Regions from separate parts of the Streptomyces sp. NPDC005791 genome, predicted to be linked through region 1. Evidence: predicted binding sites of a transcription regulator. Region 1 holds the regulator's gene; each other region holds the start of a gene.
The links. Region 1 encodes HspR, which represses chaperone genes until heat shock. Its sites were predicted from a motif close to TTGAGNNNNNNNNNCTCAA; they were not measured.
Positions count from the first base shown of each region.

Region 1 (5,694 bases):
GGGGGGGGGCGTGCCGGGGGGGGCCGCCGGGGGGGGGGGGGGGGCCCCCGGGGGGCCGCCCCCCCCCCGCCCGCGGGGGGGGCCCCCCGGGGGGGGGGGGGCCCCCCCCCCCGGCCCCCCCCCCACGGCCCATCGTCCGGAAGGAGGGACGTCGATGAGCACGAAGGACTTCGTCGAGAAGGACTACTACAAGGTTCTCGGCGTCCCCAAGGACGCCACCGACGCCGAGGTCAAGAAGGCGTACCGGAAACTCGCGCGCGAGAACCACCCGGACGCCAACAAGGGCGACGCCAAGGCGGAGGAGCGCTTCAAGGAGATCTCCGAGGCGAACGACGTCCTCGGTGACCCCAAGAAGCGCAAGGAGTACGACGAGGCGCGCGCCCTCTTCGGCAACGGAGGCTTCCGGGCGGGTCCCGGCGGTGCGGGCGGCAACTTCAACTTCGACCTGGGCGACCTCTTCGGAGGTGCTCCGGGTGGCCAGGCTCCGGGCGCCGGTGGCTTCGGCGGCGGCGGTCTGGGCGATGTCTTCGGCGGACTGTTCAACCGTGGCGGCGCGGGCACACGTGTCCAGCCGAAACGCGGCCAGGACATCGAGTCCGAGGTGACGCTCAGCTTCACCGAGGCGGTCGACGGGGCCACGGTCCCGCTGCGGATGTCGAGCCAGGCACCCTGCAAGGCGTGCTCGGGCACCGGCGACAAGAACGGCACCCCGAGGGTCTGTCCGACCTGCGTCGGCACCGGTCAGGTGTCGCGCGGTACCGGCGGCGGATTCTCCCTGACCGACCCCTGCGTGGACTGCAAGGGCCGGGGCCTCATCGCCGAGGACCCCTGTGACGTCTGCAAGGGCAGCGGCCGTGCGAAGTCGGCACGCACGATGCAGGTCAGGATCCCCGCGGGGGTGTCGGACGGCCAGCGGATCCGGCTGCGCGGCAAGGGCAGCCCGGGCGAGCGCGGCGGCCCGGCCGGCGACCTCTACGTCGTCGTCCATGTCGACGCCCACCCGGTCTTCGGCCGTAAGGGCGACAACCTCACCGTCACCGTGCCCGTCACCTTCCCGGAGGCGGCGCTCGGCGGCGAGGTGAAGGTCCCCACGCTCGGCGGTCCTCCGGTCACCCTGAAACTCCCGGCCGGCACGCCCAACGGACGTACGATGCGGGCCCGGGGCAAGGGCGCCGCGCGCAAGGACGGCACCCGGGGCGACCTTCTGGTCACCGTGGAGGTGGCCGTGCCCACGGACCTCGGCGCGGACGCCCAGGACGCGCTGGAGGCCTATCGGAAGGCGACCGCGGGGGAGGACCCGCGGGCGGAGCTGTTCCAGGCTGCGAAGGGAGCTTGAGATGGACGGCCGTCGACGCAATCCGTACCAGCTGACGGACGAATCACCGGTCTACGTGATCTCGATCGCGGCCCAGCTCTCGGGCCTGCACCCGCAGACACTGCGCCAGTACGACCGCCTCGGCCTGGTCTCGCCCGACCGCACGGCCGGGCGCGGTCGGCGCTACTCGGCCCGTGACATCGAACTGCTGCGTACCGTGCAGCAGTTGTCCCAGGACGAGGGCATCAACCTGGCGGGCATCAAGCGGATCATCGAGCTGGAGAACCAGGTGGCCGCGCTCCAGCAGCGTGTCGCGGAGCTCTCGGCGGCGGTGGACGGTGCGGCCGTCGCCATGCAGCAGCGCGAGGCCCAGGTGCACGCCTCCTACCGGCGTGACCTCGTGCCGTACCAGGAGGTGCAGCAGACCAGCGCACTGGTGGTCTGGCGGCCCAAGCGGCCGAAGGACTGAGCCTGGCTGAAGGCCGTCCGGGCCCGCCCCAGGAGTTCACGCTCCGGGGGCGGGCCCTTTCGCTGCCGTCCCCGCGTCCTGGCCGGCGATGCCCGACCGCACCAGGAGCGCCCCCAGGTGGGTGCGGCTGTGGGCGCCGAGCGTCTGCGTGAGCTTGGAGATGTGGGAGCGGCAGGTGCGGACGCTGATGCCCAGCTTGCGGGCCACGACGTCATCGACGTCACCCTCGACCAGCAGGCGGGCGATGCTCTGCTGGACGGCCGTGACCTGGGCGCCGGGCGCGGCCGAGGGCAGTTGCTGCGCGAAGGGGACGGCCTGGGCCCAGAGGACCTCGTAGACCTGGACGAGGTAGGCGACCAGGGCGGGATGGCGCAGTTGCAGAGCCATGGTGCGATCCGGCGTCGCGGGGATGAACGCGACGTCGCGGTCGAAGATGATCAGCCTCTCCACCGTCTGCTCGGTGGTCCGCACCTGTAGGTGGTCGGGGGATATCTGGGCCAGGTAGTCCCTGATGTTGGTGCTGTAGCGGGCCGGGTGCTGGTAGATGTGCCGGAGCTGGGCGCCGCGCCCGATGGCGGTCCTGGCGTTGGTGATGGCCCATCGCATCCCGTTCAGCGGCCGGTTGCTGCCCGGCTGGGCGGTGAGGACCTGTTCGGTGGCGGAGGCACTCGCCTCGCGCAGGGCCGCCTCGATCGCCGGTCTTCCTTCGAGCACCGTGATGGCGAGATCGGGGTCGGCACTGGCGACGCCGGCCAGGGGTGCCAGCGATCTGCTGAGAGCGGCGGCGAGCTGCAGGCGCTCGTCCAGTTCGCGGGTGAGGGGCTGGAGCAGGTGGGCCAGGGCGGCTGACGGGGGCACCGGACGCATCCAGGTGTCGTCCTGCGGATCAGGGTGGACGACGGCCATGTCGATCAGACACGGCACGGACTCGAGTGCGGTCGCGGGGATGCGCCCGGCGCGCACCGCCTCCTCGTACAGCCGGACGGCCGGGTCGCACAGTGTCCTCGAACCGTGCGGATGCGCGTGGTTTGCCTCGTCCGTGATGATTTGGTGACCCCTCACTTCGTGCAGTGCAACAAGATGACGGTGGTGGAAGCGTGGTGGTGGGGGGAGTGTGGGTGGTGTTGCGGGAGCCGCCGGTCTTCCCCTTCGGTGCGGGGCGTGGACGCGCCCCTTTCCGTCGCGCGGTTGCGCCCGCCGGCCCGGGGGGTGGGGGACGTCCGGGGGGATCGCCCGGTCAGGAATCTTGGTCCAGGATGCCTGACCGGGCGATGAGGTAACCGAGTTGGGCGCGGCTGGTGCTGCCGAGCGTGGCGGACAGCTTGGCCACGTGCGCCCGGCAGGTACGGACGTTCATGCCGAGACGACGGGCTATGGAATCGTCCACGTGCCCCTCGACGAGGAGCTGCGCTATGGAACGCTGGACACCGCTGATCCCCTTGGGCGGCGGTTCGTACCGGACCTCCCCGAGCAACGGGGACGCACGGCTCCAGAGCTGTTCGAACACCTTCACCAGGTAGTTGACCAGGCCCGGGTGGCGGAGTTCGAGGGCGACCCCGTCGTCGTTCCGGGCGGGTATGAAGGCCACGGTCCGGTCGAAGACGAGGAGGCGCTCGATGAGCTCCTCCAGGGTGCGGATCTCCACCTTGCCCTGGGACAGGCGGGCCGCGTAGGCGAGTGTCCCCTGGCTGTGCCGGACGGTGTGCTGGTAGAGCGTCCGCATGCTGACGCCCCGGTCGACGACCGACAGGGCGCGCTCCAGGCCTTCGCTGAGACGGTCCTCGCCCCGGTCCCCACCGGGCTGGACGGTGAGCACCTCCGTGCGGCACTCGGCGGTGGCCAGGTCGAGTGCGGCGTTGATCCTGTTGCCGCCCTCCAGCACCGTGATGGCGTGGGTGGTCGGCGGGTCCTGGGCGCTGATGTCCATGAAGGGCTCGAACGATTCGGCCAGCGCGACGGAACGCCGCCTGCGTTCCTTGATCTCGCGCTCTATGGGATGCAGACGCTGGGCCAGAGCGGCGGACGGAGGGACCGGGCGGAGCCAGGCCGTGTCGTCCGGATCCGGGTGCAGCAGCGCGAAGTCCATCAGGCAGGGGGCGGGGTCGACTTCCACCCGGGAGATCCGGCCGGAACGAAGAGCACTGGCGTAGAGGCGTTTTCCCTCGTCGCACAGCTCGGTGACCCCATGGGGATGTGTCCCTGTTGCGTCGCTTGTAGCCATATCTCCACCCCCCAGCTTCCTGAACATGCAGGAACATGATGCATCGTCCTGGTGGCGTTGTGTGGCCCGGGTGAGACATCGTCGTGGATGCGGGGGAGAGGAATCCACAAGTGAGGACGAAGCCGACTATGGATAAGCGAAAGCTTCGCTCGGTGCTTGCTGCCGCGTTCGTCGCGGCCCTGGGCTTCGGCGTGACGGCCGGCCTGGCCGGCAGCGCGTCCGGGCCTGGCGAGATCAGCTGGTCGGAGCAGGCGGCTGGGCCGGGGGAGATCAGCTGGGGCATGCCTGCTTCCGCTCCGGGCGAGATCAGCTGGGGCATGCCCGCGGCTGCTCCCGGCGAGATCAGCTGGTTCGTCCAGGCAGCGGGGCCCGGTGAGATCAGCTGGGGTATGCCCGCTTCCGCTTCGGACGAGATCAGCTGGAGCGCGCCCGCAGGCGTCGCGAGCGCATGACCACGCCCCCGGACGACCGCACCTTCCGGCGGGAGATGGCCACGGCCTATCGGTCAGGGTGGCATTTCATCGATCTGCTCACGGCACTGACCCGCCAGGGCGATTCGTTGATGGTCACCCTGTTCGGAGAGCCGATTCTGGTCGTGATGGAAACGGATGACGACATCCGCGCCTATCGCTGTCTACGCCGGCCTCGCGGAGCACCGCAACCGGTTCGCTGTGCCGTGAGGTACGGCATGATTTTCGTGAATCTCGATCAGCGCGACCATGAGCTGTTCGAACAAGAAGCCATTTCCGCCACCCCCCGCAGTGCCTGAACGATTCCCCCGTTTTCACCTATCGTTCCGGCACTTCCCCCACACAGCGGCGCCATCGTGACCTGAACACGATGGCGCCGTTGTGCTGCCCGGGAATTCCCCGCGCATTGTTCAGGCATTTCCGAGGGCCCGGTCGACGGTGATCTCGATGACGATGCGCTCGGGGTTGGGCCGCGGAGTCCGCTCGTAGCGCTCCGCGTAGCGGCGTACCGCGTCCTGGATCTCGTCGGGCTCCGTGCGGACCACCGCCCGGCCCTCCAGGGTCGCCCAGCGGCGCCCCTGCATCTGGCAGACCGCGACCCGTGCCCCTTCCGGCCCCGCCGCCCGCACGTGGGCGGCCTTTCGCGTGTTCCTGCCGGTGATCACGCGGGCGATCCGCGTCTCGGGGTCGTACGTCACGCCGACGGGCACCACGTGCGGTGTGCCGTCCGGGCGGAGCGTGGTCAGGGTGCACACATGGCGCTCCCGCCAGAAGGCGAGGTACTCGGGTCCGGGGTTGCGTAGGTCAGGCATGGGGCCAGCCTAGATACAGCGGGATCCGGGGCCCGAGGTGGCATCCGTCGTCCTTGAGTGGAATAGACTCAACTTTGTACCCGTTGTGCGAGTCATAGCCCCTGAAGTACCAGCACGAGGAGGAGACAGCGCCCGTGGACGCCGAGCTGACCAACAAGAGCCGGGACGCCCTCAACGCGGCCACCAGCAGGGCCGTCAAGGACGGACATCCGGACCTGACCCCCGGGCACCTGCTGCTTGCACTGCTCGCGGGCGAGGACAACGCGAACATCATCGATCTGCTGGCCGCCGCCGAGGCCGATCAGGTGGCCGTTCGCGAGGAGACCGAGCGGCTCCTGGGCGCACTGCCCAGCGTCACCGGGTCGACCGTCGCGCCACCGCAGCCGAGTCGGGATCTGCTCGCCGTC
Region 1 covers NZ_JBIAIP010000015.1:2-5,695, forward strand. The annotation lists gene dnaJ (molecular chaperone DnaJ) at 155-1,336, shown strand; gene ACFYSH_RS26340 (heat shock protein transcriptional repressor HspR) at 1,338-1,784, shown strand; gene ACFYSH_RS26345 (LuxR C-terminal-related transcriptional regulator) at 1,821-2,831, opposite strand; gene ACFYSH_RS26350 (helix-turn-helix transcriptional regulator) at 3,022-4,005, opposite strand; gene ACFYSH_RS26355 (5'-nucleotidase) at 4,134-4,457, shown strand; gene ACFYSH_RS26360 ((2Fe-2S)-binding protein) at 4,454-4,774, shown strand; gene ACFYSH_RS26365 (TIGR03618 family F420-dependent PPOX class oxidoreductase) at 4,886-5,287, opposite strand; gene clpB (ATP-dependent chaperone ClpB) at 5,422-5,694, shown strand, end outside.

Region 2 (5,694 bases), on a different contig from region 1:
ACGACGCGACAGCGGTCATCGCACAGCTGTGACCTCCGTTCGTCGGCGGGACCGAACGGCCCCGCCGGCCGTCTCAGCCCTCGGCCCGCTCGTTCAAGTGGTGCAGCAGCCGAGCCAGTTCCGCCACCTCGGCCCGGTCCCAGCCCGCGAGCTTGCGGGCATACCGGCCGCGGCGGGCGTCCCTGACGCTGCGGAAGCGCGCGAAGCCCTCATCGGTGAGGCGGACGAGCGAGGCGCGGCCGTCGGCCGGGTCGGTCTCCCGCACCACCAGGCCCAGCCCTTCCAGGGCCCGCAGCTGACGGCTCATGGTCGCCTTGCCCACCCCGACGTAGGCGGCGAGGTCCGTGGCTCGCTGCGGTCCCACCGAATCGAGCCGGACGAGGAGACCGTAGGCGGCGGCCTCCAGATCCGGATGGACCTCGCGGGCCATCTCCCCCGAAGTGGCCCGCGCACGGCGCAGGAAGACCGCCAGCTCCCGCTCCAGGGCGAGGAACTCATGGTCCACACCGCTCCCGGCCGCTGCGCCGGGTTCACCGCCGCTTCCGCTCCCGTGCACGTCAGCACCCCTCCTACGCTTTCCCGCCGCTGAAACTTTCTTTCGACTCCGGCCATCGCCGCAGCTGGGCCAGTATTTCGCAGGCACGACTCCGCGCTGATCAGGAAGCGGACCCTCGACCAGGCGGGCAGGGACGGGATCATCCTGCTGCACGACATCTACGAGGGCACCGTGCCCGCGGTGCCGGGCGTCATCGACGCGCTGCAGAAGGACGGCTACACCTTCGTGACGGTCCCCCAGCTGATGGCCCCCGCCGAGCCCGAGCCCGGCACGGTCTACCGCCCCTGACCCGCCGCGCACGCGGAACGGCCCGTCCCTCCCTCACGGGAGGGACGGGCCGCCCCGACCGGCCGTCGGCGTGGTGCCACGCCCGTCACGCCGTGACGCCTACGCGGCGGCCGGGATCCGGTCCGGCACCCTGGCCGAGGCCGGTGCCAGCGCGATCTCCAGCACCTGTCGGACGTCGTTCACCGGGTGGACCTCCAAGGTGTCGAGGACCTCGGCCGGGACGTCGTCCAGATCGGCCTCGTTGCGCTTGGGGATCACGACCGTGGTGATGCCGGCCCGGTGCGCGGCCAGCAGCTTCTGCTTCAGGCCACCGATCGGGAGTACCCGGCCGGTCAGCGACACCTCACCGGTCATGGCCACATCCGTCCGCACGAGCCGCCCCGAGAGCAGGGAGGCCAGCGCCGTCGTCATGGTGATCCCCGCGCTCGGGCCGTCCTTGGGGACCGCACCCGCCGGGAAGTGGATGTGCGCACCCCGGTCCTTGAGGTCCGCGACCGGGAGCTCCAGCTCCGCTCCGTGCGAACGGAGGAAGCTCAGGGCGATCTGTGCGGACTCCTTCATGACGTCGCCCAGCTGACCGGTCAGGGTCAGCCCTGAGGCCCCGGTCTCCGGGTCGGCCAGCGACGCCTCGACGAAGAGCACGTCCCCGCCCGCTCCGGTCACCGCGAGGCCCGTGGCCACACCCGGCACCGCGGTGCGGCGTTCGGCCGGGACCTGGGCGGACTCCGGCACGTGATGCGGCCGGCCGATCAGACCCCGCAGGTCGTCCTCGGTCACCGTGAAGGGCAGTTCACGCTCGCCGAGTTCGTGCTGGGCCGCGACCTTGCGGAGCAGCCGTGCGACGGCCCGCTCCAGGTTCCGGACGCCGGCCTCCCGGGTGTACTCCCCGGCGAGCTTGCGCAGAGCCGACTCGTCGAGACCGACCTCGTCCTCCTTCAGCCCGGCCCGCTCCAGCTGGCGCGGCAGCAGGTGGTCACGGGCGATGACGACCTTCTCGTCCTCGGTGTACCCGTCCAGCGTGACCAGCTCCATGCGGTCGAGCAGGGCCTCCGGAATGGATTCGAGGACGTTGGCCGTGGCCAGGAACACGACGTCGCTGAGGTCCAGTTCGACCTCCAGGTAGTGATCGCGGAAGGTGTGGTTCTGCGCCGGGTCGAGCACCTCCAGCAGGGCGGCCGCCGGGTCGCCCCGGAAGTCGGACCCGACCTTGTCGATCTCGTCGAGCAGGACGACCGGGTTCATCGAACCGGCCTCCTTGACCGCCCGGACGATGCGCCCCGGGAGCGCGCCGACGTACGTACGCCGGTGGCCCCGGATCTCGGCCTCGTCCCGGACACCGCCGAGCGCGACCCTGACGAACTTGCGCCCCATGGCGTGCGCGACGCTCTCACCGAGCGAGGTCTTCCCGACGCCGGGCGGGCCGACCAGCGCCAGCACCGCGCCGCCGCGCCGGCCACCGACCACACCGAGCCCGCGGTCCGCACGCCGCTTGCGCACCGCGAGGTACTCGGTGATGCGCTCCTTCACGTCCTGCAGGCCCGCGTGTTCGGCGTCGAGGATCTCCCGGGCGCCCTTGATGTCGTACGCGTCCTCGGTCCGTTCGGTCCAGGGCAGTTCGAGGACGGTGTCCAGCCAGGTGCGGATCCAGGAGCCTTCGGGGCTCTGGTCGGAGGACCGCTCCAGCTTCTCGACCTCCTTGAGGGCAGCCGTGCGGACGTGCTCCGGAAGATCGGCGGCTTCGACACGCGCGCGGTAGTCGTCGGTCGCGTCACCGGAACCGTCTTCGCCGTTGAGCTCGGAGAGCTCCTTGCGTACGGCGTCGAGCTGGCGCCGCAGCAGGAACTCGCGCTGCTGCTTGTCGACACCCTCCTGGACGTCCTTGGCGATGGACTCGGCGACGTCCTGCTCGGCGAGGTGCTCGCCGAGCCACTGGATGGCCAGCTTCAGACGGGCGACCGCGTCGGCGGTCTCCAGCAGCTGGACCTTCTGCGCGGTGGTGAGGAAGGGCGAGTACCCGGAATTGTCGGCGAGCGCGGAGATGTCCTCGATCTGCTGGACCCGGTCCACGACCTGCCAGGCGCCACGCTTCTTCAGCCAGCTGGTGGCGAGGGCCTTGTACTCCTTGGCCAGCTCGGCGGCGGAACCGGGCAGGGGGTCGGGTACCGACACGTCGACCCGGGTGCCCTCCACCCACAGCGCGTTCCCGGGACCGCTCGTCCCTGCACCGATCCGCACCCGGTCACGGGCCCGGATCAGCGCGCCCGGGTCACCGTCCGACAGCCGTCCCACCTGCTCGACGGTGCCCAGGACACCGGTCCCGGTGTAATTGCCGTCGATGCGCGGCACGAGCAGCACCTCCGGCTTGCCGCCACCGGCCCGCGCCACGGCCTGAGCGGCCTCGACGGCGGCGCGCACCTCCGTGTCCGACAGGTCGAGCGGTACGACCATGCCGGGCAGCACGACCTCGTCGTCGAGCGGCAGTACGGGCAGGTCGATCGGCGTGAACGCCCCGGACGCATTGGACTCAGCAGTCATGATCTCCCCTTCGGCAGGCAAGTTGAGTTATGTGGACTCAATGCTTGTGATCCGCCAAATGTTCCCCCTGCTCCGTTCGCTCTCAGCGATCAACCGGATCCCCGGGCGCACGGCGTACACATCTACGCCAGCACCCCGCGTCGCACGGCCATTCCCGACGCGACCGCCCCCCGGGAGGTGAAGCCGCCGATAACAGCTGGTCCGGCGGCCCGGCGGTGGGTGAAACTGGGCGATCACAGAGAGAACCACCCGCCGCACGCAGGAGACCGGAGACCGCGCCCATGCCCGCCACAGACGCCCCACGCCCCGTCGTCCTCGACCGCCGCGACGGGCCCTTCGGCGAAGTCGTCCTGCGCGAGCGCGGCGACACGTTCGAGATCATCGCCAACGGCTGCTTCCTGATGGACACGTCCGACGGGCGTTCGGAGCGGCTCCTGATCGACGCGGCACTCGACGCCCTGCCCGCCGGACGGCGGGATCCGTCGGTGCTGATCGGCGGGCTCGGTGTCGGGTTCTCGCTGGTGCGGGCCGCCACCGAATCCCGCTGGGGCAGGATCGCCGTCGTCGAGCGGGAACAGGCCGTCGTGGACTGGCACCTCGACGGACCGCTCGGCCGGATCTCCGGTGCGGCGCTCGCCGATCCGCGGACCGAGATCCTGCGTACGGACCTCGTCGACCACCTCCGCACCACCACGGAGCGTTACGACGCGCTGTGCCTGGACATCGACAACGGCCCGGACTGGACCGTCACCCAGGACAACGGAACCCTCTATTCACCCGCCGGTCTCGCTGCCTGCCGAGCGCGTCTGACGCCCGGCGGAGTCCTCGCCGTATGGTCCGCGCAGCCGTCCACCGCATTCGAGCAAGCTATGCGGAATGCCGGATTCCACGCAGTAAAGACCAAAGAAGTAGCGGTTGCCCGAGGTGTACCGGACGTGGTTCATCTCGCACTCCGGGACGACTGAACCCTCAGTCGGCACTCATGTCCCGGTCGCGCGCCGGATCAGGCGGGACAAGTGCGCCGATCTCTCTCGTTCCCGCGGGTAACAGCTGCACGACGGACAACACCCTGCGTAGCCGAGAGGTGTCCTCTGCCCTTACGCTGCTGACCGGCACAAGGGATCACCGACGAAAATCCACAAGCGATAACCGTGCTCCGGAGGAATGGCCTCCGTGAGAACGGGCAGGGGCGGGGCGATGGAACAGACACACACCACCCACAACGGCGTCGCGGCCACCCCCGGGGCTCAGCGCCGGGTGCTGGTGGTCGAGGACGACCCGACGATCGTCGACGCCATTTCCGCCCGGCTGCGGGCCGAGGGCTTTCTGGTGCAGACCGCGCTGGACGGCCCGGCGGCCGTGGACGCGGCCGAGGCGTGGCAGCCCGACCTGATGGTGCTCGACATCATGCTCCCCGGCTTCGACGGCCTGGAGGTCTGCCGTCGGGTGCAGGCCCAGCGCCCCGTGCCGGTGCTGATGCTCACCGCACGGGACGACGAGACCGACATGCTGGTGGGGCTCGGGGTCGGCGCCGACGACTACATGACCAAGCCGTTCTCCATGCGGGAGCTGGCGGCGCGGGTCCACGTCCTGCTGCGCCGGGTCGAGCGGGCCGCACTGGCCGCCGTGACGCCGCGCAGCGGCATCCTGCGCCTCGGCGAGCTGGAGATCGACCACGCGCAGCGCCGTGTCAGGGTGCGCGCCGATGACGTCCACCTCACCCCGACCGAGTTCGACCTGCTGGTCTGCCTGGCCAACACCCCGCGCGCGGTGCTGTCCCGGGAACAGCTGCTGGCCGAGGTCTGGGACTGGGCGGACGCCTCCGGGACCCGTACGGTCGACAGCCACATCAAGGCGCTGCGCCGGAAGATCGGCGCCGAGCGGATCCGTACCGTGCACGGCGTCGGCTACGCCCTGGAGACACCCGCGCCATGACGCGGCCCGGCTCCGGACTGCGGCCCTTCTCGATCAAGGCCAAACTGGGCACGCTCGTGGTGGTCTCCGTGTTCATCACGACCGGACTGCTGATCGTCGCCCTGCGGACCAGGACCGAATTCCGGTTCATCACGGTCTTCTCGGTGATCGCCACCCTGTTGATCACCCAGTTCGTGGCGCACGGTCTGACCGCGCCGCTGGACGAGATGCGGGCCGTCGCACGGTCGATCTCGCACGGCGACTACACCAGACGGGTGAGCGGCGCCGGGCGGCGTGACGAGCTCGGCGACCTCGCGCAGACGATCAACCGCATGACGGACGACCTGGAGGCGGAGGACCGGCACCGCAAGGAGCTGGTGGCCAACGTCTCCCATGAGCTG
Region 2 covers NZ_JBIAIP010000002.1:518,216-523,909, forward strand. The annotation lists gene ACFYSH_RS06655 (protein phosphatase 2C domain-containing protein) at 1-32, shown strand, start outside; gene ACFYSH_RS06660 (MarR family transcriptional regulator) at 74-556, opposite strand; partial or broken gene ACFYSH_RS06665 (polysaccharide deacetylase family protein) at 641-844, shown strand; gene lon (endopeptidase La) at 944-3,379, opposite strand; gene ACFYSH_RS06675 (spermidine synthase) at 3,661-4,344, shown strand; gene ACFYSH_RS06680 (response regulator transcription factor) at 4,577-5,314, shown strand; gene ACFYSH_RS06685 (ATP-binding protein) at 5,311-5,694, shown strand, end outside.
Region 2: a site for HspR is predicted at 3,402-3,420, ahead of lon (endopeptidase La). Genes of this name have one in related genera too.

Region 3 (5,694 bases), on a different contig from region 1:
GGGTGTTGTTGCGGTGTGCGGTTGTCCCGGCCGCGTCCGATCCTGAATCCAGCCACACGTCGAACGTACCTGGTCCGTGCGGGTGAGGTGTGAGGGCCGGGGGAAGACGGGCCCCATTGCGGCCTAGCTGTGACATCCCCTAGGGGAACCCCGGGGGGAACCCCGGGGGGTCCGTGCCACCCCGGAGAGGGGGCCGGCGCCACCCTTTACGCGAGGAAGCGGCCGGTCCTGCCCCCGAGGCAGGTCCGGCCGCTTCCATGAGGGAGGGAGCTACTGCACGGGCTCCGGTTCGGGCTGGTCGGCGGTCTCCGCCTCACCCGCCGGGTCCGCGGGGGTCTTCACCGATTCCAGGAGCAACTGCGAGACGTCGACGACCTGCACCGACTCCTTCGCCTTGCCGTCGTTCTTCTTGCCGTTGACCGAGTCGGTCAGCATGACGAGGCAGAACGGGCACGCGGTGGAGACGATGTCCGGGTTGAGGGAGAGGGCCTCGTCGACGCGCTCGTTGTTGATGCGCTTGCCGATCCGCTCCTCCATCCACATCCGGGCACCACCGGCGCCGCAGCAGAAGCCGCGCTCCTTGTGGCGGTGCATCTCCTCGTTCCGCAGACCCGGGACCTTGGCGATGATCTCGCGCGGGGGCGTGTAGATCTTGTTGTGCCGCCCCAGGTAGCACGGGTCGTGGTACGTGATCAGGCCCTCGACCGGCGTCACCGGGACGAGCTTGCCCTCGTCCACCAGGTGCTGGAGCAGCTGGGTGTGGTGGATGACCTCGTACTCGCCGCCGAGCTGCGGGTACTCGTTGGCGATGGTGTTGAAGCAGTGCGGGCAGGTCGCGACGATCTTCTTCGACGACTTCGGCTTCTTCGTCGAGTCGTCGCCGTCCTCGCCTTCGGCGGAGTCCTCGCCGAACGCCATGTTCAGCATCGCGACGTTCTCCTGGCCGAGCTGCTGGAACAGCGGCTCGTTGCCGAGGCGGCGGGCGGAGTCCCCGGTGCACTTCTCGTCGCCACCCATGATCGCGAACTTGACGCCCGCGATGTGCAGGAGCTCCGCGAAGGCCTTCGTCGTCTTCTTGGCACGGTCCTCCAGGGCGCCCGCGCAGCCGACCCAGTACAGGTAGTCGATCTCGCTGAGGTCCTCGACGTCCTTGCCGACGATCGGGACCTCGAAGTCGACCTCCTTGGTCCACTCGACGCGCTGCTTCTTGGCCAGCCCCCAGGGGTTGCCCTTCTTCTCCAGGTTCTTGAGCATCGTGCCCGCCTCGGACGGGAACGCGGACTCGATCATCACCTGGTAGCGGCGCATGTCGACGATGTGGTCGACGTGCTCGATGTCGACCGGGCACTGCTCCACGCACGCACCGCAGGTGGTGCAGGACCACAGCACGTCCGGGTCGATGACGCCGTTCTCCTCGGCGGTGCCGATGAGGGGGCGTTCGGCCTCCGCGAGAGCGGCCGCGGGGACGTCCTCGAGCTGCTTCTCGGTGGCCTTCTCGTTGCCTTCCATGTCCTTGCCGCCGCCGGCCAGCAGGTACGGCGCCTTGGCGTGCGCGTGGTCGCGCAGGGACATGATCAGGAGCTTCGGGGAGAGCGGCTTGCCCGTGTTCCAGGCGGGGCACTGCGACTGGCAACGGCCGCATTCGGTGCACGTGGAGAAGTCGAGGATGCCCTTCCAGGAGAACTGCTCGACCTGGGAGACGCCGAAGGTGTCGTCCTCGCCCGGGTCCTCCCAGTCGATCTCCTTGCCGCCCGAGGTCATCGGCTGCAGCGCGCCGAGGGCGACGTCGCCGTCGGCGTCGCGCTTGAACCAGATGTTCGGGAAGCCGAGGAAGCGGTGCCAGGCGACGCCCATGTTGGTGTTGAGCGAGACCGTGATCATCCAGATCAGCGAGGTGCCGATCTTGATCATCGCGGTGAGGTAGATCAGGTTCTGCAGCGTGCCGAGCGCGATGCCCTTGAACGCCAGCACCAGCGGGTACGAGACGAAGTAGGCGGCCTCGTAGCCTTCGACGTGGTGGATCGCGCCTTCGAGACCACGCAGGGCCAGGATCGCCAGGCCGATGACGAGGATGACGTACTCGACGAAGTACGCCTGCCAGGCCTTCGAGCCGGCGAAACGGGACTTGCGGCCGGCCCGTGAGGGCAGGTTCAGCAGCCGGATGGCCATCAGCGTGACGATGCCGAGCACGGTCATGATGCCGATGAACTCGATGTACATCTCGAACGGCAGCCAGCCACCGATGACCGGCAGCACCCAGTCGGCCTGGAAGAGCTGTCCGTACGCCTGGAGCAGTGTCGGCGGCAGGGTCAGGAAGCCGATCGCGACGAACCAGTGGGCGAAGCCCACGATCCCCCACCGGTTCATCCGGGTGTGGCCGAGGAATTCCTTGACCAGGGTGATCGTGCGCTGCTTGGGGTTGTCGGTGCGGCTGCCTGCCGGCACCGGCTGTCCGAGACGGACGAACCGGTAGATCTGCGCGACGGCTCGGGCGATGAGCGCAACGCCGACGACAGTCAGCACCAGCGACACGATGATCGCGGCGAGTTGCATGTGGGGCTCCTCGGGCCTGCGAGGGTGGGATCCAGCGCGTACAAGTGATTACTAAGCAGTAACTTAATCAGTCTGTGCTGACACTATCCACTTATTCCGCCGCTCTGTAGCCGGGCAGGCGGTGATCTGTGTCGCTCAGGCGAGCCTTCCCCGGACGGTGCGGCCGCCGCGGTGCCGCGTGCAGGTGGATGCGTACGGATCGCGCCAGGATCGCCAGGTCGAGTCCTGTCCCATGATGCTCTGCGTAGTGGATGTCGAGGAGGGCGGGTTCGTCCCAGGGCATTCCGGAGCGGGCGCGCACCTGGGCGAGGCCGGTCAGGCCGGGCCGCAGGCCCTGTCGGCAGCGCCGGGCGGACGGCCCGAGAAGGGCCGCCTCGTCCCGGGTGAGGGGAGCCGGACCGACCAGGGAGAGCTTCCCGGTCACGACATGGGGCAGCCGGGACAGCAGGTCGAGCCGGAGCCGCCGGGTGCGCAGTGAGCGCAGTGCGAAGGGGCGGCCGCCGAGGCCGACCCTGATCTCGCGCCTCAGTACGCCGCCCCTCCCGGTCCGCAGGGTCCGCAGGGTGAGGACCAGTGCGGCGGCGGCCAGTACGGGGGCCGCCAGGAGGAGGAGGGCGGAGCCGAGCGCCAGGTCCAGGGACCGCTTCGCGGTCACGGCCGCCAGTGCCCCGGCGGCGCGGTCGGCCGCCGCGCCCGCCACTCCGGCCGCCGCCCGCACGGCGGGGTGTCGTGTCCTTCGTGCCACGGTCTGCTTCGCGTTCCGCATGTGCACCTGCCCGGGTCGGTTACGTGACGGTATGAGCGTCTCGATGCATTTTGTGACAGAACGATCCCACGGTGCGATGGTGGGTGGTGTGCGTGACGTGCGGCGCGTGCCCGGGTGTCGCGGATCGTGGGCGCCGCAGGGTGGGACCACCACCGTTCTGGCGCGGAAAAGTGCTGGTCGACCCGCATGTGAGCACATAAGTTGAGCGTAAGTCGCTCAGGTCCTTTGACTCCGGGGTGGGTCTCATGCATCCTTGAGTCAGATCCACTCAAGTAGTCAGTTGGAGGAATTGAAATGGCACGTGCGGTCGGCATCGACCTGGGCACGACTAACTCCGTCGTCAGCGTTCTCGAAGGCGGCGAGCCCACCGTCATCACCAACGCCGAAGGCGCCAGGACCACGCCGTCCGTCGTCGCCTTCGCGAAGAACGGCGAGGTGCTTGTCGGCGAGGTCGCCAAGCGCCAGGCGGTCACCAACGTCGACAGGACGATCCGTTCGGTCAAGCGCCACATGGGCACTGACTGGAAGATCGAGCTCGACGGCAAGAACTTCAACCCGCAGCAGATGAGCGCCTTCATCCTGCAGAAGCTGAAGCGCGACGCCGAGTCCTACCTGGGCGAGAAGGTCACCGACGCGGTGATCACCGTCCCGGCGTACTTCAACGACTCGGAGCGTCAGGCGACCAAGGAGGCCGGCGAGATCGCGGGCCTGAACGTCCTGCGCATCGTCAACGAGCCGACCGCCGCCGCGCTGGCGTACGGCCTCGACAAGGACGACCAGACGATCCTCGTCTTCGACCTCGGTGGCGGCACCTTCGACGTGTCCCTCCTGGAGATCGGCGACGGCGTCGTCGAGGTGAAGGCAACCAACGGTGACAACCACCTCGGTGGTGACGACTGGGACCAGCGGGTCGTCGACTACCTGGTGAAGCAGTTCGCCAACGGGCACGGCGTGGACCTGTCCAAGGACAAGATGGCTCTCCAGCGTCTCCGCGAGGCCGCGGAGAAGGCGAAGATCGAGCTCTCGTCCTCGACCGAGACCACGATCAACCTGCCCTACATCACGGCGTCCGCCGAGGGCCCGCTGCACCTGGACGAGAAGCTCACGCGCTCGCAGTTCCAGCAGCTGACCGCGGACCTCCTGGACCGTTGCAAGAACCCGTTCCACAACGTCATCAAGGACGCGGGCATCCAGCTCTCCGAGATCGACCACGTCGTTCTCGTCGGTGGCTCGACCCGTATGCCGGCCGTCGCCGAGCTCGTCAAGGAGCTCACGGGCGGCCAGGACGCCAACAAGGGTGTGAACCCGGACGAGGTCGTCGCGATCGGCGCCTCGCTCCAGGCCGGTGTCCTCAAGGGTGAGGTCAAGGACGTCCTGCTCCTCGACGTGACCCCGCTGTCCCTCGGCATCGAGACCAAGGGAGGGATCATGACGAAGCTCATCGAGCGCAACACCACGATCCCGACCAAGCGGTCCGAGATCTTCACGACGGCCGAGGACAACCAGCCGTCCGTGCAGATCCAGGTCTACCAGGGCGAGCGCGAGATCGCGGCGTACAACAAGAAGCTCGGGATGTTCGAGCTCACCGGTCTGCCGCCGGCCCCGCGCGGTGTGCCGCAGATCGAGGTCGCCTTCGACATCGACGCCAACGGCATCATGCACGTCGCTGCCAAGGACCTCGGCACCGGCAAGGAGCAGAAGATGACCGTCACCGGTGGCTCCTCGCTGCCGAAGGACGAGGTCAACCGGATGCGCGAAGAGGCCGAGCAGTACGCCGACGAGGACCACCGTCGTCGCGAGGCCGCCGAGTCGCGCAACCAGGGTGAGCAGCTCGTCTACCAGACGGAGAAGTTCCTCAAGGACAACGAGGACAAGGTCCCCGGCGACGTCAAGACGGAGGTGGAGACCGCGCTCACCGAGCTGAAGGAGAAGCTCAAGGGCGAGGACACCGCAGAGATCCGTACCGCCACCGAGAAGGTCGCGGCCGTCTCCCAGAAGCTCGGCCAGGCGATGTACGCCAACGCCGAGGGTGCGACGCCGGGCGCCGAGGCGCCGGGTGACGGTCAGGCCAAGGCCGACGACGACGTCGTCGACGCCGAGATCGTGGACGACGAGAAGGACACGAAGGGCGGTGCGGCGTGACCGAGGAGACTCCGGGCTTCGACGAGAAGCCTGACGTCCCCTCCGGCGCCGATGCCGACGACGCCGAGCCGAAGGCCGCCACCCCCTCCGAGGAGGAGGCGGCGGCCCCGGCCGGGGACGTACAGCAGACAGCGGCTCTGACGGCCCAGCTGGACCAGGCCCGTACCGCGCTCAACGAGCGCACGGGTGACCTCCAGCGGCTCCAGGCCGAGTACCAGAACTACCGTCGTCGG
Region 3 covers NZ_JBIAIP010000041.1:1,060-6,753, forward strand. The annotation lists gene ACFYSH_RS33890 (Yip1 family protein) at 1-56, opposite strand, end outside; gene ACFYSH_RS33895 ((Fe-S)-binding protein) at 271-2,553, opposite strand; gene ACFYSH_RS33900 (sugar transferase) at 2,645-3,319, opposite strand; gene dnaK (molecular chaperone DnaK) at 3,614-5,461, shown strand; gene grpE (nucleotide exchange factor GrpE) at 5,458-5,694, shown strand, end outside.
Region 3: a site for HspR is predicted at 3,573-3,591, ahead of dnaK (molecular chaperone DnaK). Genes of this name have one in related genera too.